3 regions of the Bradyrhizobium sp. CIR48 genome follow, and region 3 is predicted to be linked to each of the others. Evidence: predicted binding sites of a transcription regulator. Region 3 holds the regulator's gene; each other region holds the start of a gene.
What was found. Region 3 encodes PhoB, which activates phosphate uptake and scavenging genes when phosphate is short. Its sites were predicted from a motif close to TGTCATNNANCTGTCAT; they were not measured.

Region 1: phnC (phosphonate ABC transporter ATP-binding protein) is a predicted target of PhoB. The motif match lies at 2,111-2,127, and genes of this name have one in related genera.
Region 2: GGD66_RS06915 (YbhN family protein) is a predicted target of PhoB. The motif match lies at 4,519-4,535, and genes of this name have one in related genera.

Annotation. Positions count from the first base shown of each region.
Region 1 is NZ_JACIHG010000008.1:295,020-304,665, forward strand. Features, by position in the region: gene phnE (phosphonate ABC transporter, permease protein PhnE) at 1-120, opposite strand, end outside; gene phnD (phosphonate ABC transporter substrate-binding protein) at 192-1,127, opposite strand; gene phnC (phosphonate ABC transporter ATP-binding protein) at 1,191-2,000, opposite strand; gene GGD66_RS25265 (chloramphenicol acetyltransferase) at 2,174-2,845, shown strand; gene GGD66_RS25270 (alpha-D-ribose 1-methylphosphonate 5-triphosphate diphosphatase) at 2,842-4,035, shown strand; gene GGD66_RS25275 (DUF1045 domain-containing protein) at 4,054-4,752, shown strand; gene GGD66_RS25280 (hypothetical protein) at 4,756-5,364, opposite strand; gene GGD66_RS25285 (selenium-binding family protein) at 5,448-6,848, opposite strand; gene GGD66_RS25290 (dihydrodipicolinate synthase family protein) at 7,224-8,162, opposite strand; gene GGD66_RS25295 (methyl-accepting chemotaxis protein) at 8,294-9,646, opposite strand, start outside.
Region 2 is NZ_JACIHG010000002.1:95,286-104,931, reverse strand. Features, by position in the region: gene GGD66_RS06925 (MFS transporter) at 1-819, opposite strand, end outside; gene GGD66_RS06920 (hypothetical protein) at 1,226-3,178, opposite strand; gene GGD66_RS06915 (YbhN family protein) at 3,265-4,347, opposite strand; gene GGD66_RS06910 (ferritin-like domain-containing protein) at 4,775-5,281, shown strand; gene GGD66_RS06905 (MFS transporter) at 5,571-6,980, shown strand; gene GGD66_RS06900 (EAL domain-containing protein) at 7,093-9,492, shown strand; gene GGD66_RS06895 (hypothetical protein) at 9,556-9,646, opposite strand, start outside.
Region 3 is NZ_JACIHG010000008.1:446,847-456,492, forward strand. Features, by position in the region: gene GGD66_RS25980 (Hsp33 family molecular chaperone) at 1-555, opposite strand, end outside; gene argF (ornithine carbamoyltransferase) at 823-1,746, opposite strand; gene GGD66_RS25990 (aspartate aminotransferase family protein) at 1,746-2,954, opposite strand; gene GGD66_RS25995 (GcrA family cell cycle regulator) at 3,411-3,923, shown strand; gene phoB (phosphate regulon transcriptional regulator PhoB) at 4,152-4,859, opposite strand; gene phoU (phosphate signaling complex protein PhoU) at 4,883-5,599, opposite strand; gene pstB (phosphate ABC transporter ATP-binding protein PstB) at 5,611-6,429, opposite strand; gene pstA (phosphate ABC transporter permease PstA) at 6,426-7,277, opposite strand; gene pstC (phosphate ABC transporter permease subunit PstC) at 7,282-8,271, opposite strand; gene pstS (phosphate ABC transporter substrate-binding protein PstS) at 8,463-9,476, opposite strand; gene GGD66_RS26030 (ATP-binding protein) at 9,627-9,646, opposite strand, start outside.

The sequences.
Region 1 (9,646 bases), 150 kb from region 3:
GGCGGCGAAGACCGCGATCCCCAACAGCAGGCGGAGCCGCCTGCGCCCGACCGCCTGGCGATAAGCGGCGTTGAGCACGGCAAGCTGCTGCTCGGGGAGGATCGAAACCGCTGTTGTCATCGGCCTGAGATGAGTTCCGTCAAAGAAAGAGCCGGGTCCAGGGACCCGGCTCCAGTTGCATCGCCCTGAGATCAGGACGCCTTCTTCTTACGCAGCGCATCGACGAACTTGATCAGCTCGATCGTGCCATCCCAGTCCTTGGTGGTGGCGGGATGAAAGCCCTTCTTCTGACCGTCGGAGAGGCGGTCGAACGCGGCCTTGTCCTTGGCCGGGGCGTCGAAGAACGCTTTCGCAATGGCAGCCTTGGCGTCTTCCGGCAGGTCGGAATTGTAGGCATAGGGGCCGTTGATGATCGGCGCCGACTTGTGGATGATGCGGAAGTCGTCCTTCTTCATCGCCGAACCGTCGGCATTCTTCAGCATGCCCTTGGTCAACATCTGCGCCAGCGTGGAATCGTCGTCGCTGGTCCACTGGTTGGCGGCAACGTCGACCGTGCCCTGCGACAGCGCCAGCATCGCGTTCTCGTGACTGCCGGTGAAGACGACCTTGCCGAAATAGCCGTCGGCATCGGGGATGCCCATCTTGTCCAGCTCGAAGCGCGGCACGTTGTTGCCGGAGGTCGAGTTCGGATCGACGAGGCCGAGGTTCTTGCCCTTGAGATCGTCGACCTTCTTGTAGGCGCTGCTCGCCTTGACGAAGAACACCGAGTAATAGCCGGTCGAGCCGTCGGCGTTGATGTCGTTGGCGAAGGCGTCGGACTTGACGCCGGTCAGGCGGGCGCGGGCGAACGAGGCCGAACCGTAGCTGGCGATGTGGATGTTGCCGGCGCGCTGGCCCTCGATGACGGCGGCGTAGTCGTTGGCGATGCGCAGCGTGACCTTCACGCCCAGTTCCTTGGAGAGATAGTTCACGAAAGGCGCCCAGCGCTCGGTGACGCCGGAGGCGTTCTCGGCCGGGACGACCGCAAAGGTCAGCTCGGGATATTTCGCCTTCCAATCGTCGGCGGAGGCGGAGGCGGTGAACGCGAGCGCGGCGGCGCCGGCAAGAATTAATCTGCGAGTGATCATGATACCCTCTTCATCCGTTGGGGTCGGTGGACGCAAAACTGGCAACAAAAGATGTGGCGCGGCTCAGGCGGCCGCGGCGGTTCCGAGCGCCGGAACGCCCTCGGGCGCCGGGACGGGCACGGTGCCCATGACGTCGGCGGCTTCGAGATCGTAGAGCTCGCGCGCGACGTGGTCGGTCAGCGCGGACGGCGCGCCGTCGAACACCACGCGGCCCGCAGCCATGCCGATCAGGCGGTCGCAATAGCTGCGGGCGAGATCCAGCGAATGCAGATTGCAGAGCACGGTGATGCCGAAATGCTTGTTGATGCGCAGCAGCGCATCCATCACGATCTTGGTGTTGCGCGGATCGAGCGATGCGATCGGCTCGTCGGCGAGGATGATGTCGGGCTGCTGCACCAGCGCACGCGCGATCGCGACGCGCTGCTGCTGGCCGCCGGAAAGCTGGTCGGCACGCTGGGCGGCGAGCGACGCGATGTCGAACTGTTCGAGCGCCGACATCGCCAGCGCCTTGTCCTGCTCGGGCCACACTTGCGACAGCGAGCGCCAGGCCGGCATCGTCGCCAAGCGCCCCATCAGAACGTTGGTGAGGACATCGAGCCGGCCGACCAGGTTGAACTGCTGGAAGATCATGGCCGACCGCGCTCGCCACTGCCGCAGCTCCTTGCCGCGCAGCGCGGTGACGTCAATGCCGTCAAACAGGATGCGGCCCTGCGTCGGCGTCGCGAGACGATTGATGGTTCGCAGCAGCGTCGACTTGCCGGCGCCGGACCGTCCGATCACACCGACGAAGCCGCCGGGGGAAATTTGAAACGAAGCGTCGTCCACCGCGGCTTTCGCGCCGAAGCGACACGTCAGACCTTCCACCACCAGCATGCGGGACTCCAGATTAGCTGGAGCCAACCGCTAACGCCCGCGCTTGACACTTGTGTGACACGGGCGTTGCGGTGCGGCGATCCTACACAGCTCATCCCCTGTCATCGCCGTGTCATGACATCGTCATCAAGCCGCTCGAAGAGGAACGCCCGCCCTCGCGCTTCGGATGCAACATGGCCGCCAAGATTCTCTCGGTCCAGCCGACCGTCGACCCCTCGGCCAAGCTGCACGAGACCAGGCTCGGCGCCTATACCGAGGTCGGCGCGCGCACCATCCTGCACGACGTCGCGATGGGCGATTACTCTTATGTCGTGAACGATTCCCAGATCACCTACACCACCGTCGGAAAATTCTGCTCGATCGCGGCGATGACGCGCATCAATCCCGGCAATCACCCGATGCACCGCGCGACGCAGGCGCATTTCACCTATCGCTCCAGCGCCTACTTCGACGGCGAGAGCGACGATGCCGAGTTCTTCGACTGGCGGCGGCAGCACCACGTCCATATCGGCCACGACGTCTGGATCGGTCACGGCGCGATCGTGCTGCCGGGCCGCAACATCGGCACCGGCGCGGTGATCGCGGCCGGCGCCATCGTCACCAAGGACGTGCCGGCCTACACCATCGTCGCCGGCAATCCCGCCCGCATCGTGCGGCGGCGATTCTCCGAGGAGATCGCCGGACGGCTCGCGAAGCTCGCCTGGTGGGACTGGGATCACGACAAATTGCGCGAAGCGCTGCCCGATTTCCGCAAGCTCGGGATTGAAGATTTTCTCGCGACATACGAAGCACGGGCGACTCCCCAGACCAGATCCCTTACCAGCAAACGAAACGCGGTCGCGTGACAGACATTTTCCTTGAAGGCGGCCGGGCCCTGATCGGCACTGAGGTCGTCGAATCGTCATTGGCGGTGTCCGGACAGGACATCGCCCAGATCGATGCTTCACGGGGCCGGGCGCGGCTGGCGATCGATGCGCGCAACCTGCTGGTGCTCCCCGGCATCGTTGACCTGCATGGCGATGCTTTCGAGCGGCAGATGATGCCGCGCGCCGGCGTCGACTTCCCGATCGATGTCGCGCTCGCCGACAGCGACCGCCAGGCGATCAGCAACGGCATCACCACGGTGTTTCACGCCACGACTTGCTCGTGGGAGCCGGGCCTGCGCAGCGCCGACAATGCGCGCGGCCTAATGGAGGCCATCGAGCGGCAGCGCCCGCAATTCGCCGCCGACACCCGCTTCCATCTGCGGCACGAAACCTACAATCTCGACGCCGAGGCCGAGATCAGCCAATGGCTCACCGAGGGCCGCGTCGATCTGTTCGCTTTCAACGACCACATGGATGGCACCGTCGCCGACATGGCCAAGCCGCGCAAGCGCAACCGCATGGTGGAGCGCACGGGGCTTTCAGCTGAGGAATTCGACCGGCTGGTCGAACGCGTGGTCTCGCGCGCCGACGAGGTGCCGGCTTCGGTTGCGCGTCTGGCCGCCGCGGCGCGCGCGGCCGAGGTGCGGATGCTCTCACACGATGATGCGACGCCGGCGATGCGCCAGGAGTTTCGCGATCTCGGCGCTGACATCGCGGAGTTTCCGATCAACGAGGAGACGGCGCGGGCGGCAGCAAGCCACGGCGACGCCATCGTCTACGGCGCGCCCAACGTCGTGCGCGGCGGCAGCCACACTGGCTGGACCAAGGCCTCCGACATGATTGCCAAGGGGCTCTGTTCCGTGCTGGCCTCGGACTATTATTATCCTGCGCAGCTGCTCGCAGCGTTCCGCCTCGCCGCCGACGGCGTGCTGCCGCTGACGGACGCCTGGAATCTGGTCTCCGCCGGCCCGGCGCGCGCCACCGGTCTTGCCGATCGCGGCGTGCTCGCGGAAGGACGCCGCGCCGATATTCTGCTGGTCGACGACACCGTGCCGCTGCGGCCACGGCTGATTGCGGTGATCGCGGGCGGAAGGCTTGTTCATCTCACCGATGCTACGCGGGTGCTCACTGCTATGGCGACGCCGCGCGAGACTGTCGTCGCGGCCTAAATTGGTTATGCTGAGGCGATGACAGGTTTCCCCCGCTACGCGATCTATTTTGCCGCCGGCAGTGATAGCGCCCTCTCCCGCTTCGGTGCCGAACTGCTCGGCTACGATGCCTACACCGGCAACGAACTGGCCTTTCCCGCCGACGCATTGCGCGTCGCGCCGGACTGGCGTGACGTCAGCGCCGATCCCCGCAAATACGGCTTTCACGCCACGCTGAAGGCGCCGATGGCGCTCGTATCAGGCAGGACCGAAGCTGAGCTGATGGCCGCCTGCGCCGCATTCGCCGGCAAGCCTCGGCCGCTTCCCGTGATCCTGCCGGTGGTCGATTCCATCAGCGGCTTCATCGCCGTCATTCCAGCCGAGCCGGTCGAGGCGCTCCAGCAACTCGCCGCCGATTGCGCCCGCGATTTCGATTCCTTCCGAGCCGCGCTGTCGGCGGACGACCGCGCGCGACGCAAACCCGAGAAGCTGAGCGAACGGCAGCGCGACTATCTCGACCGCTGGGGCTACCCTTACGTGATGGAAGAATTCCGCTTCCACATGACGCTGACCGGGCGGCTGGATGCCGAGCGCCGCGGGCCGATCCTGGAGATGCTGCGGACGCGGTTTGCAGCGCTGGGGATCGAGACGCTGGCGATCGACCGCATCGCGCTGTTTCGGCAGGATGATGCATCGGCAAGATTCCACATCGTCGACGAGTGGCCGCTGGCGCGATAGACCTCAGCGCCAGCTCGCAAGATTCAAGCCGAGCGCCACCGCGCCAACCAGAACGAGGCTGGCCGCCCAGACTGCATCCAGATTGAACCAGCTTCGCGAGACGAACTTCAATCCAAGATGGCGGTAGACCAGCCACGCCAGACATCCGCCGGCGCCGACCATGGCGGCGACGTGCACCAGGGACACCAGCAGCGCCATCCCGAGACTTGTCTTAAAAAGACTTGTCTTCATCAGCGCGCCGGCCGCCTCATGGCCGGCATCGAATTCGAAAGCCTGGCAGAGCCCGAGATAGATCGGCACGAGCATCAAGGCGGCGCCGTGAGCAATGGCGACGGCAAATGACCAGAGCGCCAATTGCGTCGGCGGAATTCGTGCCAGCGCGCGTGGATGACGCCGCGCGATCAGCCGATAAACGCCGAAGCCGACGACGAGAAGGCTCGCGCCAATCTGGATCGAACGCTGCCACTCGACCAGCACCAGCAGGAACGCGAACGGCAGCAGCACGAGAAATGTTGCCAGGAGATGCCCGGCCGCCAGAGCCCACAGCGCACGGAAGAGTGCGGATGGACTCTTGTCCATGAGCCCGGCCGAAACGGCGAGCGGCCATCCCATCCCCGGATTGACGCCGTGGTAGAGACCGCTCGCAACAAGCGCGAGCCACAGCCAGCCAAGCGCCGGGCTCGCGTGCCCCCAATCTAGACCGACGGGTAGCAAAAGGAGTCCGTCGAACAATCGCCGCCCTCCAGCCTGATCTGGTGCGCGCGATAGCCGTCGGGGAAACTCACGAAATAGTCCTTGTGGAGCTCGAGGCCGCCGTTGCGACCGACATTGGCCATGACCTCCACGCCCGGAACCCCATCGGGATAGAACTGGTCGTCCCAGGTGGAATAGAGCGAGTTGGTCCAGTACACGCGCCTGCCGTCGCGGCTGATCTCGACCATTTGCGGGCCGGCCGCAAAGGCCTTGCCATTCGGATGCGCTGTACGGCGTGCGATGCCGCCGATGTGGACCGAGCCCGCAAGCTTCGGCTTCCTGGGATCGCTGACGTCGTACTGGCGCATTTCACCGGTGCCCCAGCAAGAGACGTAGAGAAACCGGTCATCCATCGACAGGTCGATGTCGGTGACCAGCGGTGGCACGGCGCCAAATCCCTGCAGCAGCGGCGGGAGCTTCTCCTTTGGTGCGGGTTCGGGCGGGATCGTTGCCGTCTTCTCGGCATGGAATTTCCCGCCTTCGCGCCACCAGGTCCAGATCGATGCTTCGAGATTGGTGGTGTCGACCACGACGCCCACGAAACCGTATTCGCGAACCGGATCGTGCGCAGGCCGCACCTCCAGCGCCATCTGATGATTGGCGCCAAGGTCAATGGTCTGCACATTGCGCCGGGCGCGGAGATCCCAGAAGTGGAGACGATGGCCGTATTTATTCGACAGCAGATCCTCCGGGACGATCCCGTTCTCGAACTGCGGCGGCAACGCCCATTCGCTCGTTACCATGTAATCGCGCGGCAGGTTCCACCAGAAGTCATAATGCAGCGTCTGCGGGCCACGGTCGATCTCCCATCGTCCGAGGACCTCGAACGTCTCGCAATCCATGATGAAGACGCCGGGAGGCCCGTTGGTGCCGTCCTTGCCGCCGCCACCCAGCGTGCTCACGTAAATGCCGTCCGGCCCGCAATGGATGGTGTGCGGCCGCGAGTAGCCGGTCTTCTTGAATATTTCCTCGGGCTCGATGACTTTGTGGATCTTGGCTTTGGTGGGATCGGGCTTGGTATCGATGATGTAGATCCGCGACGAGCGGATTCCGGGGATGATGAGATAGCGCCGCTCGATAAAGGCATGTCCGGCGAGCGGCGACAGGGCGGAGGAGCAGGCATTCCAGCCGAAGTGATGAAATTCGTCGCCCTTGTTGGGCATCGTCACGGTGTGGACGATCTGGCTGTAGGTCGGCGATCCCGGCTTGACGTCGATGACCGCGAGAGCATCCGGCTTCGAAAAATCCGGACTGAGCAGCAACGTGTAGGCAAAGTTCTCCGCAGGTGCTTCCATCGCAAGCCTGGGCGATGCGTGAAAGGTGGGGTCCGGCCTCATCGTCATGGCACTGCCTCCCTGATCTGTCGGTTCGCGCCAACCTGGCTCGGGATAACGGCATTATGAAGAGGTGTTACACGATGGCTCGAGATGCTCCGCGGGGCTTGGTTGGCGACGTATATTACTTCATCGCCGGGCCGCGGGAAACGGCTCGAATCGCGCAAATTCGACGCCGTCAGGCGAAAGGGGCGGATGAGATGAAGCGAGCGCGCAACTCCCCTTCGGGGTCGTTCCGGCAAAGGCCGGGACGACAGCTGAAATATTCAGCCTTCGTAGGGTGGGCAAAGCGGAGCGTACCCACCACCTGTCGCCGTCAGTAAAGATGGTGGGCACGGCGCTCCGCGCCTTTGCCCACCCTACGACAGCGACGCGTTTGGCCCGTTACTTCCCCCACCGCAGCGCCAGCGCGTCGCGTTCCTTGGCGAGTTCCAGCAGGCCCGCGCGCGTGGCCGGATGCAGCGGCTGGAGCGGATGGCGCACCGCGTCCGACTTGATCACGCCGCCGGCCTGCATCATCGCCTTGCAGGCGATCAGGCCGCATTGACGGTTCTCGTAATTGATCAGCGGCAACCAGCGCTCATAGGCGGCCTTCGCTTCCTCGCGCTTGCCGGCGAAATAGGGATCGATGATCTGGCGGATGCCGTCGGGATAGCCGCCGCCGGTCATCGCACCGGTGGCACCGGCATCGAGATCGGCGAGCAGCGTGATCGCCTCCTCGCCGTCCCAGGGTCCCTCGATGTCCTTGCCGCCCGCCTCGATCAGGCTGCGGAGCTTTGAGGCCGCGCCCGGCACCTCGATCTTGAAATAACGGATGTTGGCGAAGTCGCGCGCCAGCCGCGCCAGCAGGTCGACCGACAGCGGCGTGCCCGCGACCGGCGCATCCTGGATCATGATCGGAATGGAGATGGCGTCCGAGAGCACCTTGAAGAATTCGACGATGCCCTTCTCAGGGACCCGGAAGGTCGCGCCATGATAGGGCGGCATCACCATCACCATGGCGGCGCCGGCGGCTTCGGCTTGCTTGCTGCGTGCGGCGCAGACCGCCGAGCTGAAATGCGTGGTGGTGACGATCACGGGAACCCGGCCCGCGACATGCTCCAGCACCGCATGCATCACGGTCTCGCGCTCGGCATCGGTGAGCACGAACTGCTCGGAGAAATTGGCGAGAATGCAGAGGCCGTTCGAGCCGGCATCGATCATGAAATCGATGCAGCGGCGCTGTCCCTCGAGGTCGAGCTCACCGCGCTCGTCGAAGATGGTGGGCGCGACCGGGAACACGCCGCGATAGGGGCGCTGGGCCTTGTGTGGGGTGACCGGCATCGAACTCTCCATCCCTGATCTGTCTTACGTCTGGCGCTGCGCTCACGGAGCGAGGCGGCACAGATGTAGCCGCCGCGCGGACCGGCGGCAATGCCGAACCCACGACGTCAGGTTGGAAGAATGAGGCGAAACTACGCGATCTTGACCGCGCCCAAAAAGCCCTCGACCGCGACGCGGAGGCGGTCGGCGTCGGCTGACATCTTCATGACGGATTCCGACAACACCGTGCCGGCGTTGCCGGTCTCCTGGTTGAGCCTGGCGACGCTGCCGATGGTATCGGTGACTTCGCGCGTACCCTGCGCGGCCTGCTGGAAATTGCGCGAGATCTCGGTGGTGGCCGCGCGCTGCTGCTCGACGGCGGCGGCAATCGCCGTCATCTTCTCGTCGATGCCGCTGATGGCGCCGCCGATGGCGCGGATCGCGGTCACGGCCTGGCCAGTGGCGCCCTGGATCTCCTCGACCTGACGCGAGATCTCTTCCGTCGCCGTCGCCGTCTGTGCGGCGAGGTTCTTGACCTCGCCCGCGACCACGGCAAAGCCCCGGCCCGCTTCGCCGGCGCGCGCGGCTTCGATGGTGGCGTTCAAGGCCAGGAGGTTGGTCTGGCCGGCGATGGCGTTGATCATCTTGACGACTTCGCCGATGCGGCTTGCAGTCTGGTCGAGGATCTCGACCGTCGCGTTGGTCTGCTCGGCCTGCGACACGGCTTCGCGAGCCTCGCGGGCGCTCGACTGCACCTGCGCGGAGATCTCGCCGACCGATGCGGAGAGTTCTTCGGTCGCCGCCGCGATGGTCTCCAGATTGTTGGTGGCCTGCTCGGCGGCGGAAGAGACCGCCGCGGTCTGGCTGCTCGATTCCGACACCAGCGAGCGCACGCCGGCTGCGGTGTCATCGAGCTCCCGCGTCGAGGCCACAACGCTGTGGATCACCGCCTGCACGGTGTCATCAAAACTGCGGCAGGCCTCGTCGACGGTACCGGAGCGGGCCAGCTGCAAGGCCTGCTGCGATTCGCGCTCCCGGCCCAGGCGCTCGGCTGTCGCCGCGCTCTCGCGCAGGCTTTCGAGCGCCGCGGCCATGGTGCCGAATTCGTCGGGATGCCGGGATTGCGGCACCGGCGTCGCATAGTCGCGCGCGCTGATGCGGGCGATGGCGTCGAGAATGGCGCGCACCGGGCGCATCAGGCGATTGCGCACCACGTATACGCCGGTCAGGGTCACCGCGAGCGCGAGCAGGAAGGCGAGCGACTGTACCATGAGGTTGGTGAGAGCCTTGGCCTGAACGGCCTCGGCACGCGCGATCGACTGATCCAGCGCCTTGGTCGCGACGCCGACAATGAGCGCGAACGGTGACTGGCAGAGCGTATTCCATTCTGCCGCAGGGAGCGCCGGTTTGCCGCTGCCGTCAAAATTTTTGGTGAGCTCGTTGATCTGCTTGAGGACGCCATCGGTCTTGGCCTTCGCGTCCGTCGCTGCCGTGACCAGCTCCGC
Region 2 (9,646 bases), on a different contig from region 3:
GAAGAAATAGGTCAGCGTGTTGATGCAATACTGGCCGAGATAGACGCCGAGCATCATGCGGTTGGAGAGCAGCTGGCGGATGTGGTCCCAGCCGGAGCCGGCCTCTTGCGCACGCGCGCGCAGCTGATCGTTCTTGGGTGCGTCGAGATCGACCAGCGCGCCGCCTTCCTTGATGTAGTCGAACTCGGCATCGTTGATCGAAGGATGCTCCTTCGGGCCGTAAATGGTCTTGAGCCAGACGAAGCCCATGACGATGCCGAGCGCGCCCATCACGAAGAACACGAAGCGCCAGCCATAGGCATGCGCGATCCAGCCCATCAGCGGCGCGAAGATCACGGTGGCGAAATACTGTCCCGAGTTGAAGAAGGCCGACGCGGTGCCGCGCTCGTTGCCCGGAAACCACGCCGCGACGATGCGGGCGTTGGCGGGGAAGGAGGGCGCTTCCGCGACGCCGACAAGGAGGCGGAGCGCGAACAGCACGACAACAGCCGTGCCGGCGCTGAGGAAGCCAACCCAGCCCTGCATCAGCGTGAACAGCGACCAGACGATGATGCTGAAGGCATAGACGAGGCGCGAGCCATAGCGGTCGAGCAGCCAGCCGCCCGGGACCTGCGCCGCGACATAGGACCAGCCGAACGCCGAGAAGATCCAGCCCATGGCGACGGGATCGAGATGCAGCTCCTTGGACAGCGCGGGGCCTGCGATCGACAGCGTGGCGCGGTCGGCATAATTGACGGTGGTGACCAGGAACAACATGGTCACGATGAACAGCCTGACGCGGGACCTTCTCACGTCCGCTGCGGACACCACTGCGCTCATCAGGCGCCTCCTCAAGTCGAAATGTTTCCTCGATCCGACTCCTAGAGGCGCGCGCGGCAAAGTGTCCAAGCTCAAGGGGGTATCGATCGATACCGTTTTTGGATTGATGAAACGGCAAGTAGCGGGGAACGATGCTGGCGCGGAGTGAATGTGCGAGCGATGGCGATGTGCGAGCACCAAGCACTCCGCTGTCGTTCCGCGCGAAGGCGGGGAATCCAGTACGCCGCAGCCTCGATTCAAGACTGCCGTCGCGGCGTACTGGATCGCCCGGTCAAGCCGGGCTGCGACACCGAGGTGCGAGGACGTTGCGCGTAGCCCGCATGAGCGAAGCGATATGCGGGGAGATGGCTCCGGATGTCGCTGCGCTCATCCGGGCTACGACTCGCAAAAGGAGTCTTCGCGCGCGCTACTGCTTTGCGCTCGGCAACAGCTGCGGCAGAAATCCCCGCGTCACGCCCGGCGGCACCGCGTCCAGTCCAAGCACCGCGCTCGCGGCCGGCAGCGCCGCATCCGCCATCGCCGCATGCCCTTCTGCGCTCGGATGCACCGCGCCGCCATAGACGGCGGAGAGCACGCCCCAGGTGGCGTCGTGAATGTCGGTCGGCTGGCTCGCCGCCGGCAATCCCTGCGGATAGGTCATCGCGGCAAAATAGCTGTCATTGGCATCGCGGATCCAGCGCGCGCGGGGTAAATAGGCGCGGTATTCCGAGGCGCCGCGGCCGCACAGCATCGGCTGGCTCGCCGCGCTCACGATGTCTGGATTGAAGCTCTGGCCGTTCTCGGCAAAGCAGCTGCGGTCGAATTCGGGGTCGTTGCCGGAATGGGCGCAGAAGCCGTGATCGGCGAACGCCGCCTGATGCGCATCGACGAAGGTCATGCGGTCGGCTTCGGGATCGCGGCACAGCGCGCCGCGGGTGCAGGTGGCGAGCCCCTTCAGCTGCGGCAAGAACTCGGTGTCGACGAAGGTCGAGACGCGGGCAAGGCGCTGCGGATCGGCGTTGAAGGCCGGATGGATGTCGAAGCCGGCCCGGCCGCCGCGGCAGGGCACGCCGCCGTCGGCGAGCGCGGGGTTGGCGTAGGAGACATAGACGACATGCGAGAGGTCGCCGCCGACCAGCGGCTTGAGCGCCTCGCGCAGCTTGACGAAATTCTGCGGCAGTTCGCGCGCCAACGCATCGCGGGAATCGTCGACGCTCGCCATCACGCCGGAGCGGCGGAACAGCGCGCGCTCGGTCGCGGTCTCGACGATCACGTCGGCAACGAGACCGGAGAAATAGACGTCGTTGGCGCCGACCGAGAGCAGCACGAGGTCGAGCGTGCGGTCGGGCTGGCGCTTCTTCGCCGCGGTGAGCGCCTCGCGCAATTCGGCGACTTGCGCGTTCACGCTGGTGTTGCAGACACCGGTCTTGCCGGGCGGGCATTCGCGGGCGCGCTGCGAGCCGAGCAGCCCATCGCCGATGCTGGCACCGGTGCAGGCGAGCGGCAGGTAGGTCACTGCGATGTGGGTGTAGCGCACCGCGAGTGCGAGGGCGGTGCGCGTCTGGTAGCTGTAGAGCGAGCGGTGGCAGGGCGAGTTGAACCAGAGCGCGCTGTAGCGCTGCCAGTTGGCGAGCGTGTCCGGCGCCTCGCAGGCGCGGCCGCCTTTGAAGCCGTGGCGGCTCGGCCGGTAGTACTGCGCGCCGGCGGTGCCCAGATAGGAGCGGAAGCAAAACCCTTCGTCCGACAGCGCCAGCGGCCGGTCCGGATTGCCTTCGCCGGAGGCGATGCTGTCCCCGAGGCCGGCGACGAAGATGTCGCGGACCTGGATCTCGGTCTGGACGCGCTGGGTCGGATCGGAGCCGGACGAGACGTCGACGGTCGCGACCGTCTGCTTGCCGTAGCGGACGCGCAAATTGATCGGCTCGGCGCAGTCGAAGGTCGATTGTTGCGGCCCGTCGCCGTCGTCGAACGACCAGGCGCAGGTGGCGCCGACCGGCACCGCGCCAACGAGGCGGACGGTGACGGGGTGATCGATCGGGGTGAGGTAGTTTTCCTTGGTGTTGTCGCGGGTGCAGGGCTGGTTGACCCGGCCCTGGAGGTCGATGCAGAGCCGGTTGACCATGTTGCGGGCCCAGCCGCGGCCCTCGCTCTGGAGCTCCAGCGATTGCTCGGCGGCCAGGATGCTGCGGTTGCGGGCGTTCTCGACATGGAGCAGGAAGTCGCGCTCCTCGCGGAACAGCCGGAAGCGGTTACGCACCTCCCAATTGATCTGCAGGGCGCCGGTGTCCTGAGCGCTAGCGCGCTCGGGCGGCATGGCCGTCAGAATCCCGGCAAGCAACAGGGCGCCTGCGGAAAGGGTACGAAGGAATACAGGGATCATGGCCCGCGTCTTCAACGGCAAAGTTGAGGCGGAAATAAGAGAGCATTGCTCCGCCGCCCGCAACCCCGCCGGGTCCAGATCGTGGCCTACCGCTTGTTGGCCTGGCGCAGTATCCGCTCGCGCTCCATCGGCGTCACCTGCTTGGGCAGATTGGCCTGCGCGCAGGCCTCCGCCAGCCGCCGCCGCTCCTGCCAGGGCTCGACCACGTTCATCCAGAGCTCGCGCGTGCCCATGATCGAGATGGCGAGGCCGAACGGGATCACGAAATAGAGAAGGCGGAACACCAGCAGCGTCGCCAGAAGTTGCTCGCGGCCGAATTCGGGTAGCGCCAGCAGCATGGCGGCATCGAACACGCCGATCGAGCCGGGGGCATGGCTGGCGAAGCCGAGCAGCGTCGCCAGGATGAACACCACCGCCAGCGACATGAAGTCGATCGGCGGATTGGCCGGCATCAGCAGGTACATCGCCGTGGCGCAGAAGCCGAGATCGACCACCCCGATCAGGATCTGGACCAGCGTCAGCGGCGCCGACGGCAGCACCACCTTCCAGCCCTTCTGGCCGAGCTCGCGCCGCTTCTCGCCCATGCAGAGCCAGACCAGATAGGCACCGATCGAGGCGAGGCCGCCGAGCGCGATCAGCCGATTGATCGAGGAGGGGAGCTGATCCATCGAGGACGCCGCATCCGGATGGATCGCCATGCCGATCGAGAGCACGAAGATGTTACCGAGCCAGAAGGTCAGGCCCGACAGGAAGCAGATCTTGGCGACGTCGATCGCGTTCAGCCCGTAGTCCGAATAGATCCGGAAGCGGATCGCGCCGCCGGTGAAGACCGTGGCGCCGATGTTGTGGCCGATCGAATAGGACGTGAAGCTGGAGAGCGCCGCAATGCGGTACGGCACGTGCTTCTTGCCGATCGTTCGCAGTGCAAAAAAATCGTAGAAGGTCAGCGTACAGAACGCAAAGAACACGCAGATCGCCGCCAGCCCGATGCTCCCGCGGGGAATCTCGGTTAACGCGGTCAGGATGACCCCGGTATCGATGCCCTTGAGGGTCCGCACCAGCGAGGTGATCGCGAAGGCGATGATGAAGACGCTCGCGGCTACTCCGAGCCGTCGCCAGCCGATCCATCTCTTGAAGCCGCGTTGCAGCGCGGGCAGCAGTCCGTGCATTCATCCTCCCGGCGGGGGGCAAGACCGACCAGGCCAGACATTGGCCAGTCGGGTACGATCACGGCCAAAAGCAGGCATCGATCGCGGGGCATGATCCAGCTCATTTAAGGCAAAAACACCGGCTTGTGCAGCCCTTGACAACAATTGGTTCTGCGTCGGACCGGTCACTTTTGTCATACGCGGTTCACATCGGCGGCGCGTTAAGCATATGAGTCGTGAAACCGACTCGGCCCGCGCGTTTCGTATGCCGACACCATTTCAGATGCCGCTGCCGTCCGCATTGTTCCAGCGCAAGCCATCCGGGTCTTTTTGGAACGTCGATGCCGCGTGTCCGTTGGGCCCCATCAGCAACCGAACATGGCGGAATAAGCGGCTTTTCGTGCAAGCCGCTGCCTTCGTGTTCCACAAAACCGAAGAGGACGGAACGATGGGACTGTTCACAAAAGACATCAAGACCATGAACGACCTGTTCGTGCACCAGCTCCAGGACATCTATTACGCCGAGCAGCAGCTGACCAAGGCGCTGCCGAAGATGGCCAGTAAGGCCACCGATCCGCAGCTGAAGCAGGGCTTTTTGACGCACCTTGAAGAAACCAAGCAGCACGTCGCGCGGCTCGAAGAAGTGTTCAAGATGCACGGCGTCCCCGTGAAGGCGGTCGATTGTCCGGCGATCGACGGCATCATCGAGGAGGCCGACGAGACCGCCGGCGAGGTCGCCGACAAGGCGGTGCTCGATGCCGCCCTGATCAACGCGGCGCAGGCCGCCGAACATTACGAGATCGTACGCTACGGCAGCTTGATCGCCTGGGCCAAGCAGCTCGGCCGCAATGACTGCGCGACCGTGCTCGCCAAGACGCTTGAGGAGGAGAAGGCGACCGACAAAAAGCTGACCACGCTCGCCGAGAGCAAGGTCAATCTGCGCGCGGCGAGCTGATGAAGGTAAAGCGACGGGCGCGCCGCGCGGCTATCCGTGCGGCGCTCTCGCCACATATGCTCTGTCATCGCCCGCCTAGTGCGCGATTGCGCACAGGGGCGGGCGATCCAGTATTCCAGAGACAATAATGGGATACGGAGAAGCCGCGGCGTACTGGAATCCCCGCATGCGCCGGGCACGACACCGCTTGTAAGGCGAGTGCCCGCAGCATCCATCCTTCGTCCATTATCGAAACATGACTGCGCAATGAGAGCGTATATTTCGCATGGGGCTGCAATCGAGGTGCAGCATGCGAGCCACCACCATCAAACATGAAATCTTTCAGGACAGGACCGGCGCGTCGCGCGCCGGTTCGCCTCTTGCGACCTCGCTCACGCTGGCCGCGATGAGCCTTGGCTACGGCGTGGTGCAGCTCGACGTCACCATCGTCAACACCGCGCTCGATGCGATGGGCCGGACGCTCGGCGGCGGTGTCGCCGAACTGCAATGGGTGGTCAGCGCCTACACCATCGCGTTTGCCGCCTTCATCCTGACGGCAGGCGCGCTCGGCGACCGCATCGGCGCCAAGCGCGTCTTCATGGCGGGGTTCGCCATCTTCACCGCGGCTTCGTTCGCCTGCGCGCTGTCTCCCAATGCGACCGTGCTGATCGTAGCGCGGTTGGTGCAGGGGCTGGCGGCGGCGATTCTGGTGCCGAATTCCCTCGCGCTGCTCAATCATGCCTATCCGGACGAGCGAGCGCGCGGCCGTGCCGTCGCGGTCTGGGCTGCTGGCGCGAGCCTCGCGCTCACCGCGGGCCCCTTCGTCGGCGGCGCGCTGATCACGCTGGTCGGCTGGCGCGCGATTTTCCTGGTCAATCTGCCGATCGGGCTCGCCGGCCTGTGGCTGAGCTGGCGCTACGCCAGCGAAACCACGCGGGCCCGCTCGCGCGAGATCGATCTGCCCGGCCAGCTTGCCGCGATCGGCGCATTGGGGGCACTGGCGGGCGCCATCATCGAAGGCGGTGCGCTCGGGTGGGATCATCCGGCCGTGATCGCAGCCTTCGTCGGTGCCGCAGGTCTCGCCGCGCTCTTCATCTGGCGCGAGAGCCGCGCGGCGCAGCCGATGCTGCCGCTGTCGCTGTTCGGCCAGAGGCTGTTCGCGCTGACCTCGCTGGTCGGCCTGCTCGTCAATATCGCGATCTACGGCCTCATCTTCGTGCTCAGCCTGTACTTCCAGCGGATCAACGGGCTGTCGGCGTGGTGGACCGGGCTCGCCTTCATGCCGATGATGGCGGCGGTGCTGCCGGTCAATCTGCTGGCGCCGCACCTCGCCGAGCGCATCGGCCCGTGCCCGACCATCGTGGTCGGTGCCAGCGTGTCGGCGCTCGGCTGTCTCGGTTTGCTGTGGATCGCGGCTGATACGAGCTATTGGGCGATCTTCGCGCAGATGATCGCGATCAGCGGCGGACTTGGGCTGCTGGTTCCGCCGCTGACCTCGACCTTGCTGGGCAGTGTCGACAAGGCGCGCTCCGGCATCGCGGCCGGCGTCCTGAACGCGACGCGGCAAACCGGCAGCGTCCTCGGCGTCGCGCTGTTCGGCTCGCTGGTGGCCGCGGAGGGGGCGTTCATGGCGGGGCTGCATCTGTCGCTGGTCGTGTCCGCATCCGTCCTGCTGCTCGCTGCCGTCGCGATCGGCCTCGGTGCGCCGGCGCGAGGATGAACAATCCGAGCGAATGGGCACATCTTCCGTTCACCATTGCCGCAACAGGCGCGTAGCCAGTTACCACCTGTCCACCTCTGTTGGTTCAACTGCGGGTCCATAGGGGCTCGCGATGTATCAAGTTCTCTACTGTCTCACCGAAGAGCACGATTGGCGGCTCGTCGCGCTAGGCGGCGCGGTGTGTCTGCTCGCCAGCGCGGCGGCGATCAGCCTGTTCCACCGGGCGCGCGCGACCAACGGTGTCGGACGCCTGGCCTGGCTCGGCCTCGACGCCGCCGTCAGCGGCTGCGGCATCTGGGCGACGCATTTCATCGCAATGCTCGCCTACGGGCCGGGCGGCGCCGGCGCCTACAACATCCCGGTGACGATCCTGTCGTTGATCTTTGCGATCTCCGTGACCTTCGTGGGGCTGAGCATCGCCGTATCGTCCTCGCGGGCGGTGTGGATCGCCCTCGGCGGCGCCATCGTCGGCACCGGGGTCGCGGCGATGCATTACACCGGCATGGCGGCGCTGGAGCTACCGGCGCGGGTCAATTGGATCGGAAGCACGGTCGCCGTTTCGGTGCTATCAGGAATCGTCTTTGCGGCACTTGCACTGTTCGTGGCCGCGCGGCGCGACGACCTCTTCCATGCGCTGACCGCGACGGTCCTGCTGACCGTCGCCATCGTCGCGCATCATTTCACCGCTATGGGCGCGGTGCTGCTGACGCCTGATCCGACGCTCGCGATCGGCGGCCTGTCGATCCCGCCGGCCTCGCTGTCCTTCCTCACGGCCAGCGCCGCGGTCGCGATCATCGCGATCGCGCTGGTGGCTGCGCTGCTCGACCGCCGCGCCAAGGGCGAACTGGGCGCCCAGCAAATGGTGCTGGATACGGCGCTCGAGAACATGTCGCAGGGTCTGTGCATGTTCGATGCAGACGGCAAGATCATGCTGTTCAACGAGCGCTATGCCGCCATGCTCCGTCGCACCGACATCGCGCTGACCGGCCGCCTGCTGGTCGACGTGCTCAGGGAGGAGCAGGCCAAGGGCCAGTGGCAGGGCGATGCGGATCAATTCTTCGCCCGCCTCGTCGCCGACGCGCGCGAGGGGCGCACCACGACCGACATCGTCAGCCGGTTCGGCCGCTCCATCCGGGTGGTCAACCAGCCGATGCAGGGCGGCGGCTGGGTCGCGACCTTCGAGGACATCACCGAATGGCTCGAGGCGCAGGCCAAGATCTCGCACATGGCGCGCCATGATGCGCTAACCAGCCTGCCGAACCGCGTGCTGTTCCACGAGCAGCTCGAGCAGGGACTGCGGCGGACCAGGTCGGGCGATCAGCTCGCGGTGCTTTGTCTCGATCTCGATCACTTCAAGGACATCAACGACTCGCTCGGTCATCCCATCGGTGATGCGCTGCTGAAGGAGGTCGGCCGCAGGCTGACGGCCGCCGTCGGCGAGAGCGACACGGTGGCGCGACTGGGCGGCGACGAGTTCGCCGTGGTCCAGATCGGTCGTTCCGAGGAAACCGCTGCGAGATCGCTTGCCGGCCGCCTCGTCGAGGTCATCTCGGCGCCCTACGAGATCGACGACCATCAGATCGTGATCGGCGTCTCGATCGGCATCTCGCTGTCGCCGCAGGACGGCAGCGATCCGAGCGAATTGTTGAAGAACGCCGACCTCGCGCTCTACCGCGCCAAGGCGGACGGCCGCGGCACCTACCGCTTCTTCGAGACCGGCATGGATGCACGCGCGCAGGCGCGGCGCCTCCTGGAAATGGACCTGCGCGCGGCGGTGCAGCGCGACGAGTTCGAGGTGTATTATCAGCCGATCCGTGACGTCGCCAGCGGTCGCGTCGTCGCCTTCGAGGCGCTGCTGCGCTGGAACCATCCGCAGCGTGGCCTGATCGCACCCATCGACTTCATCCCGCTGGCCGAGGAGACCGGTCTGATCGTCCAGCTCGGTGAATTCGTGCTGCGCTCGGCCTGCATCGATGCGGCGAGCTGGCCTGATGATGTCGACCTCGCCGTCAACCTGTCGCCGGTGCAGTTCAAGAATCCGAACCTGATCGCATCCGTGATCGCGGCCCTGGCTGCCTCGGGACTCGACGCGCGCCGTCTCGAGCTCGAGATCACCGAATCCGTGCTGCTGCAGAACAGCGAGGCGACGCTGACCACGCTGCATGAGCTGCGCGCCATGGGCGTGCGCATCTCGCTGGACGATTTCGGCACCGGCTATTCGTCGCTGAGCTATCTGCGCAGCTTTCCGTTCGACAAGATCAAGATCGACCGCTCCTTCGTGTCGGAGCTGGCGACGCGCGAGGATTCCATGGCGATCATCCGCGCCGTGACCGGGCTCGGCCGCAGCCTCGGGATCGTCACCACCGCGGAAGGCGTCGAGAACGACACGCAGCTCGAGCTGCTCAGGCGCGAGGGCTGCACCCAGGCGCAGGGCTATCTGTTCAGCAAGCCGCGGCCCGCCTCCGACGTGGCGGTGATGCTCAACCGCCCGCGGCTGCTGGCCTCGGCTTGAGGGAGACTATTGTTTGAGCATGATCTATTCGGAAAACCGCTTCGCACTTTTCCGGATCATGCTCTAGCCTCGGCGCAATGCGAAATGCGCGCCGCAAAATGCCATGACGGCGCCGAGGCACAGCGCGGCGAGTCCGGCCAGCACGCCCGCGACG
Region 3 (9,646 bases):
CCACTCCTCGCCAACCGCGAGGCGCACGCGCGTCGGGATCTGCTCGGAGCGCAGGAAATATTCGTGGGCGGCGTCTTCGAGGCTGCCGCCGTCGAGCGCGACCAGACCCTGGTAGCGGCTCATGTCGGGGCCCTGGTCGATGGTCATGGCGAGATGGCCGCGGCCGAGCAGCGTGCCGGAATCTTTGGTATCGCCGAGACGCGCGGCATCGAAGCGCGCATAGGCCCGCAGGCGATCCGGCGCCATGTAGTCGACGACCAGGAACGACACCGGGCCGTCGGTCTGGGCCTGCAGGATGAAGCGCCCCTCGAATTTCAGCGCCGAGCCGAGCAGCGTCGTCAGCACGATGGCCTCGCCGAGCAGCTTGCCGACCGGCGCGGGGTAATCGTGCTTGGTCAGGATCTCGTCGAGCGCCGGGCCAAGCCGCACCAGGCGCCCGCGCACGTCGAGCGCGTCGACCTCGTAGGGCAACACGGCGTCATCGATCGGAACCGCTGATGGCGCGCGAACCGGGCCTTCGGGGCCGGCTTTCATCTGAGGGGATTGGGAAACCATGGGGCGTTATCTGGGGTCGGTCGGTGGGAAATGGAAGGGGCGCGGGGTGGTGGGTTCGGGGGCGATAAGGTTGCACAACGTTGCGGCAAATTCGATGTCGTCCCCGACAAGCGTAAGCGCAGCTCCGGGGCCCATAACCACAGGATGCGGTTTGGCGAAGACCGCTCGCCTCCGCCAGCCTGCCACAAGAGAGATTCCGCGGTATGGGTCCCTGCGTTCGCAGGGACGACAGTTGTGTGTGAGGCGACCGTCGGGCTTGCAGCGCCCTTACTTCACCGCATCGAAGCACCAGGCCAGAATGCCCTTCTGCGCGTGCAGGCGGTTTTCGGCCTCGTCGAACACGACCGATTGCGGACCGTCGATCACGTCGTCGGTGACCTCCTCGCCGCGATGGGCGGGCAGGCAGTGCATGAACAGCGCATCGGGCTTGGCCAGCGACATCAGCTTGCCGTTGACCTGATAGGGCTTGAGCACGTTGTGGCGGTGCTCGCCTTCCTTGTCGCCCATCGACACCCAGGTGTCGGTGACGACACAGTCGGCGCCGCGCACGGCGGCTTCCGGATCGGTGCCGAGCATGATCGGCGCGCCGGTCGCCTTGATGAAGTCGCGCATCACTTTTTTCGGCGCGAGCTCCGGCGGCGTCGCGACATTGAGCTGGAACTTGAAGCGCTCGGCGGCGTGAGCCCAGGACGCCAGCACGTTGTTGTCGTCGCCGGTCCAGGCCACCGTCTTGCCCTCGATCGGGCCGCGATGCTCCTCATAGGTCATGAGATCGGCCATCACCTGGCAGGGGTGCGAGCGCCGCGTCAGGCCGTTGATGACGGGTACCGTCGCGTTGGCCGCAAGCTCCAGCAGCGCGTCATGGTTGAGAATACGGATCATGATGGCATCGACATAGCGCGACAGCACGCGCGCGGTGTCGGCGATGGTCTCACCGCGGCCGAGCTGCATCTCGGCACCGGTGAGCATGATGGGCTCGCCGCCGAGCTGACGCATCGCGACGTCGAACGACACGCGTGTCCGGGTCGACGGGCGCTCGAAGATCATCGCCAGCGTCTTGCCTTCGAGCGGCCGCACCGGCTGCTGCGCCTTCTGCTTCGCCTTCATGGCGGAGGACGCCGCGAGCATGGTCTTGAGCTCCGACAGCGGCAGCTCGTTGATATCGAGGAAGTGCTTCGGGGACTTGCTCATCAGCTTGCCGCCCGCTTGGTCTGGCTGGACGAGATCGCGGCGCAGGCGCGCTCTAACCGCCCGACGCTGTCCTCGATCTCGGCTTCGGTCACGATCAGCGGTGGCAGGAAACGCACGACATTGTCGCCGGCCCCGACCGTGAGCAGTTTTTCATTGCGCAGCGCCGCGACGAGATCGCCGGAGGGCACCACGGCCTTGATGCCGATCAGAAGGCCCTCGCCGCGCACTTCGCTGACGACATCGCCATGACGGTCGATCACGGAGGCGAGCTTCTGCTTCAGCAGCAGCGACATCTTCTGCACGTGGTCGAAGAAGCCGGGCTGGAGCATGACGTCGAGCACCGCGTTGGCCGCGGAGATCGCCAGCGGATTGCCGCCGAAGGTCGAGCCGTGCGAGCCGGGCCCCATGCCGGCTGCCGCATCCGCGGTCGCCAGCACTGCGCCGATCGGGAAGCCGCCGCCGAGCGCCTTTGCCAGCGACATCACGTCAGGCGTGACGCCGGTGCGCCGATAGGCGAACAGATCGCCGCTGCGGCCCATGCCGGTCTGCACCTCGTCGAAGGCGAGCAGCAGGCCCTTCTCGTCGCAAAGCTGGCGCAACGCCTTGAGGAAGGTCGGCGTTGCCGAGCGCACGCCGCCCTCGCCCTGGATCGGCTCGATCAGGATGCCGGCGGTGTGCGGGCCGATCGCCTTCTTGACGGCCTCGATATCGCCATGCGGCACCTGGTCGAAGCCTTCCATGGGCGGGCCGAAGCCTTCGAGATATTTTGCAGAGCCGGTCGCGGCGAGCGTTGCCAGCGTACGGCCGTGAAAGGCGCCTTCGAAGGTGATGATGCGATAACGTTCCGGATGCCCCTTGGAGAAGTGATGATGGCGGACCAGCTTGATCACACCTTCCAGCGCTTCGGCGCCCGAATTGCAGAAGAACACGAAGTCGGCAAAGCTTTCGTTGCAAAGCCGGCTCGCGAGCTTCTCGCCGTCCGGGCTCTGGAACAGGTTCGACATGTGCCAGAGCTTGGTCGCCTGCTCCTGCAGCGCCTTGATCAGATGCGGGTGGCAATGGCCGAGCGCATTCACTGCCACGCCCGAGGTGAAATCGAGATAGCGATCGCCATTGGTCGCGATCAGCCAGCAGCCTTCGCCGCGCTCGAAGCCGAGGTCGGCTCTGGCGAAAACGGGGAGCAAATGCGGCGCTGCGCTGTTAGTCATGATGTCACTTGAATGTTGCGGACGGTGTGACGCGTGCATTGCGCAACGCACCATCGACCGGCCCGGAAAACGAAACGTGCCGCCTTTTAAGGGCGGCACGCGGGACTATCTTATGCTTGGCAAGACGGGTGTCAATGCCGCCCGGAAAGCCTCAGGAAACGCTGAATCCGTAGTCTTGCGGTGCCGATTTTGCGGGTTTTCACCACGGAACATGTGGAAGCGAGTCGGCGGACTCTTGCGCGGGAGTCACGCCATATTGTAGCGTTTGGATTGTCAGATACGACATCTCGTGCAGCGGTTCTGATCCCAAGAGTCCTCTTGTACCGGCGTAAACGTTCGGGCGTCAGTCACGCGCCCGGCGAGCCTTAAGGGATTCTGACGGCACGGGTTTTTGAAGGCTTAGGCAATCGCTGCGAGGCCCCAGGATGGCTGGCGCGTAGCGAGGGAAAGGGTGCAATGACGGTTTTGACCTGGTCCGACGATCGCGTCGAGCAGCTGAAAAAGCTCTGGGAGGCCGGACTTTCGGCCAGCCAGATCGCAGCTGAGCTCGGCAATGTGACCCGCAATGCCGTGATCGGCAAAGTGCACAGGCTCGGTCTGTCCGGCCGCGCCAAGAGCCCTTCATCGGCAGCGCCCCGGCCGCGCAAGGCGCGTCCCGCGCAGCACATGATGCGGGTGACCCGCCCCATCGCGCGCGGCAACACCGCGCTGGCGCAGGCCTTCGAGGTCGAGGTGGAGGCTGAACCCGTCACCTATGACAACGTGGTGCCGATGGGCCAGCGGCTGTCGCTGCTCGAGCTCAACGAGGCGACCTGCCACTGGCCGGTCGGCGATCCCTCGAGCCCGGATTTCTTCTTCTGCGGCGGCAAGGCACTGTCCGGCCTGCCCTACTGCGCCCAGCACTCGCGCGTGGCGTATCAGCCGGCGGCGGATCGCCGGCGCGCGCCGGCGAAGCCGGGTCCGCGCTGAGCGGATTTAGCTGATCGCAACGACGGCAGCCGTCGCACGATGACGGCTCAACCAACTCGGTGTCATCCCCGCGAACGCGGGGATCCATAACCACAAGGCGCAGTTGTCGCGCGAGATGGTCACTCCGAGTCTTCGCCAAACCACTGCCTGTGGTTATGGGTCCCTGCTTTCGCAGGGACGACACCGGAGAATGCGGCGGCAGCCCGCCAAAGCCAACGCCAGCAAACCTTACGTCTGCTCCGCCTTCGCGAAGCGGTCGTCGAGCGCGTAGCCAGCGCCGCGGACGGTACGGATCGGGTCCTGCTCGCGGCCGAGATTGAGCAGCTTGCGCAAGCGGCCGATATGGACGTCGACAGTGCGCTCATCGATGTAGATGTCGCGGCCCCAGACGCTGTCGAGCAGCTGCTCGCGCGAGAACACGCGGCCGGGATGCTCCAGGAAAAACTCCAGCAGGCGATATTCGGTCGGGCCGAGATCGATCGGCCGGCCCGAGCGCGCCACGCGGCGCTTGTCGCGGTCGAGCTCGATGTCGCCATAGGCCAGCACTGTCGCGAGCCGCTCAGGACTGGCGCGCCGCAGCAGGCCCTTCACGCGCGCCAAAAGCTCCGGCACCGAGAACGGCTTGACGATGTAGTCGTCGGCGCCGGTCGCAAGTCCCCGCACCCGCTCGCTCTCCTCGCCGCGCGCGGTGAGCATGATGATCGGCAGCTGCTTGGTGTCGGGCCGGGTGCGCAGGCGCCGGCACAGCTCGATGCCCGACAGGCCCGGCAGCATCCAGTCGAGCACGATCAAGTCCGGGATGTGCTCCTTGAGGCGGGTGTCGGCGTCGTCGCCGCGCATGACCGTCTCGACATCATAGCCGTCGCCTTCGAGGTTGTAGCGAAGCAGCTCGGTGAGAGCTTCCTCGTCCTCAACCACCATAATGCGTGCGCCCATCGGGTCGTCGCTCCTTCAAGTCTTCAGGTATTCGGGACCGTCGTGGCGAAGGTGGTCATGTCGCCCTTCGGCCGCTTGTCGGTGATCGCCTGGCCTTCGATCATGTAGAACACGGTCTCGGCGATGTTGGTGGCGTGGTCGCCGATCCGCTCGATGTTCTTGGCGCAGAACATCAGATGGATGCAGAACGAGATGTTGCGCGGATCCTCCATCATGTAGGTGAGGAGCTCGCGGAACAGCGAGGTGCAGATCGCGTCGACTTCCTCGTCGCCCTTCCACACCGCCATCGCCGCCGGCAGGTCATGCGCGGCATAGGCATCCAGCACCGACTTGACCTGCTGCTGCACGAGGTCGGTCATGTGCTCCAGGCCGCGGAACAGCTTCAGCGGATGGAAGTCGGTCTCCAGCGCGGCGACGCGCTTGCCCATGTTCTTGGCGAGGTCGCCGATGCGCTCGAGGTCGGTCGCAACGCGCATGGCGCCGACGATCTCGCGCAGATCCACCGCCATCGGCTGCCGGCGGGCGATGGTGAGCACCGCGCGTTCCTCGATGCGCTTCTGCAGCGCGTCGAGCTCGGCGTCGATGGTGACGACGCGCTGGCCGAGCGCGACGTCGCGGCGGATCAGCGCGTCGACGGAATCGACGATCATGCGCTCGGCGATGCCGCCCATCTCGGCGACCAGGCGGGTGAGCTCCTGGAGGTCGGTGTCGAAAGCCTTTGCGGTATGTTCAGTACCCATGTCGCGTCTCCTCAGCCGAACCGGCCGGTGATGTAATCCTGCGTGCGCCGGTCGCTCGGCGACGTGAAGATCTTGCTGGTGTCGTCGAACTCGATCAGCTCGCCGAGATACATGAAGGCGGTCTTGTCGGAGACGCGCGCCGCCTGCTGCATGTTGTGGGTGACGATCGCGATCGTGTAGTTCTCGGACAGTTCCTGGATCAGCTCCTCGACCTTGGCGGTCGAGATCGGATCGAGCGCCGAGCAGGGCTCGTCGAACAAAATCACTTCAGGACGCACCGCGACGGTGCGGGCGATGCACAGGCGCTGCTGCTGGCCGCCGGAGAGCGACAGGCCGGAGGCGTTGAGCTTGTCCTTGACCTCGTTCCACAGCGCGCCGCCGCGCAGCGCCTTCTCAACGCGGTCGTCCATCTCGGACTTCGAGATCTTCTCGTAGAGGCGGATGCCGAAGGCGATGTTCTCGTAGATCGTCATCGGGAACGGCGTCGGCTTCTGGAACACCATGCCGACCCGGGCGCGCAGCAGATTGAGGTCGAGCCTGGGATCGAGGACGTTGGTCTGGTCCAGCATGAGCTGGCCGGTGGCGCGCTGGCCCGGATAGAGATCGTACATCCGATTGAAGATGCGCAGCAGGGTCGACTTGCCGCAGCCCGACGGGCCGATGAACGCCGTGACGCGGTTGGCGCCGAGCGTCAGGTTGATGTTCTTCAGCGCGTGGTGCTCGCCGTAATAGAAATTGAGATTGCGCACCGTCACCTTGGCCGGTGCTTCCGGCAGCGGTTGCGAGGCCAGATGAGCGTTGGAACTCATGGATACGGACAAGTCGGTCATTTTGCAGTCCTCTCGGCGCCGAGGATGCGCGCGCCAATGTTCAGGGCAAGCACGGTGAGCGTGATCAGCAGCGCGCCGCTCCAGGCGAGCTGCTTCCAATAGGCGTAGGGGCTCTGGACGAAGTTGTTGATGGTAACCGGCAGGTTGGCCATCGTCTTGTTCAGGCCGAGGCTGAAGAACTGGTTCGACAGCGCGGTGAAGAGCAGCGGCGCGGTCTCGCCGGCGACGCGGGCGGTGGCGAGCAGCACGCCGGTGATGAGGCCCGACCGGGCCGCACGATAGGCGATACGCTTGATCACCAGCGAGCGCGGCAGGCCGAGCGCCGAGGCCGCCTCGCGCAGGGGATTCGGCACCAGCAGCAGCATGTCCTCGGTGGTGCGCAGCACGACCGGGATCACGATGACGGCGAGCGCGAGCGCGCCCGCGATCGCGGAGAAGCCACGCATCGGCACCACCACCGCGCCATAGATGAACAGGCCGATGATGATCGAGGGCGCCGAGAGCAGGATGTCGTTGATGAAGCGGATCACCGAGGTCAGCTTGTCGTTGCGGCCGTATTCGGCAAGGTAGGTGCCGGCGAACAGGCCGAGCGGCGCGCCGATGCCGACGCCGATCAACGTCATGATGATCGAACCGACGATCGCGTTGCGCAGGCCGCCTTCGGTCGAACCGGGCGGCGGCGTATCCGCGACGAAGATCTGAAGATTGAGGCCGGCCAAGCCGTTGAAGAGCAGCGTGACCAGGATCAGCGCGAGCCAGGTGACGCCAAAGGCGGCCGCGGCGAAGCAGAGCCCGCGGATGACGATGTCCTTGCGGCGACGACGCGAATAGATCGGATTGAGCGCCATGACGTTACTTCCCCGCCTTCTTGTCCAGCCGCATCAGCATCAGCCGCGCTGCGGCCAGCACGAAGAACGTCAGCACGAACAGCAAGAGGCCGAGCAGGATCAGGCCGGACTGGTGCAGGCCGTCGCTCTCGGCGAACTCGGATGCGATCGCCGCCGAGATCGTGGTGCCCGGCGCGAAGATCGATGAGGAGATGCGGAACGAATTGCCGATGATGAAGGTCACCGCCATGGTCTCGCCGAGCGCGCGGCCCAGCGCCAGCATGACGCCGCCGATGATGCCGACGCGGGTGTAGGGGATCACCACGCTGCGGACGACTTCCCAGGTGGTGCAGCCGACGCCGTAGGCGGCCTCCTTCAGCACCGGCGGCACCGTCTTGAACACGTCGACCGAGATCGAGGTGATGAAGGGCAGCACCATGATGGCGAGGATCAGCGCGGCGTTGAACGTGCTGAGATAGGACGGCGGACCTGCGAAGATCGCGCCCAGCACGGGCACGCCGTCGAAGATCCTGATCATGAAGGGCTGGAAGGTATTGGCCAGGAACGGGCCCAGCACGAAGAAGCCCCACATGCCGTAGATGATCGAGGGAATGCCGGCGAGCAGCTCGATCGCCATGCCGATCGGGCGACGCAGCCATTGCGGGCAGAGCTCGGTGAGGAAGATCGCGATGCCGAGACCGACGGGAATGGCGATCAGCATCGCGATGAAGGAGGTGACGAGCGTGCCGTACATCGGCCCGAGCGCGCCGAGCACGGGCGGATCGGCCGACGGCGCCCAGCGCTGCGTCCACAGGAAGGAGAAGCCGTATTCCTTCATCGCCGGGAACGCGCCGACGATCAGCGAGACGATGATGCCACCGAGAATGAGGAGCACCGAGATCGCGGACAGCCGCGTGATCCAGTAGAAGGTGACGTCGCCGAGCTTGAACGCGCTCAAGGCCTTGGCGCGGTCATACGGTCCGGCGTCGTCGATTACATCGCTCTGAACGGCCATTTCTGCCACGCCGATCCCCTGTGCCCGATAATATACGCTTGTTGTCAGTCTTTTTGTCGGTCTCGCGCTCCGGACACGGCATGACCGATCCGGAGCGGAAGTCTTGCGGGTCCCGGCTCTCGCGAAGCGGCACACTGGACGATGCTTCGTATCGCCAGGGCCGCACCGCGTCCGGGACGCGAGAGCCTTACTTAGCTCTTGATCTCGGCAGCCCAGGTCTTCTCAATCAGGGTCACGACGCCTTCGGGCATCGGGATGTAGTCAAGCTCTTCAGCCGCCTTGCCGCCGCTCTTGAAGGCCCAGCGGAAGAACTTGATGGCTTCCTGCGAGGCCGCCTTGTCGGTGGCGTCCTTGTGCATGAGGATGAAGGTCGCCGCGGTGATCGGCCAGGACTTCTCGCCGGGCTGGTCGGTCAGGATGACGTAGTAGCCGGGCGCCTTGGCCCAGTCGGCGTTGGAGGCGGCCGCCTGGAAGGCTTCGACGGTCGGCTGCACCGGCTTGCCGGCCTTGTTGACGAGACCGGTGTAGGTCAGCTTGTTCTGCTTGGCATAGGCGTACTCGACATAGCCGATCGAGTTCTTGGTCTGGCTGATGTTGCCCGACACGCCTTCATTGCCCTTGGCGCCGACGCCGACCGGCCACTCGACCGCGGTGCCCTCACCGACCTTGCTCTTCCAGTCAGCGCTGGCCTTGGAGAGGTAGTTGGTGAAGTTGAAGGTGGTGCCCGAACCGTCCGAGCGGCGGACCACGGTGATGGCGTCCGAGGGCAGCTTCACGTTCGGATTGAGCTTCTTGATCGCGGCGTCGTCCCACTTGGTGATCTTGCCGAGATAGATGCTGGCGAGCGTCTCGCCGTCGAACACCATCTCGCCGGGCTTCACGCCCTCGAGGTTGACGACGGGGACGATGGCGCCCATCACCATCGGCCACTGGACGAGGCCGTCCTTCTCGAGCTGCTCGGCCTTGAGCGGCGCGTCGCTGGCGCCGAAGGTCACGGTCTTGGCCTGGATCTGCTTGATGCCGCCGCCGGAGCCGATCGACTGGTAGTTCAGACCGTTACCGGTCTCCTTCTTGTAGGCGTCAGCCCATTTGGAATAGATCGGGAACGGGAAGGTGGCACCGGCACCCGTGATGTCGGCAGCGAAGGCCACCGTCGTCGATGCGGCGAGCAAGCCGGCAGCGACCATGGTTTTGATGAAATTCATGCTGGTCTCCATACAGGGGAGCGAAGCGCCAACCGCGCCCGATCGCGCTCCCCGCGCCGCCCCTTTAGGAGCGGTCGGCTGTGCTTTTACGAAGGTTTCGTGACAGTCGGATGACACACTCAAGCGATTGAAATCGCTGGAGTTTCAGGCTTAAACTAAAGTCTTAGCCT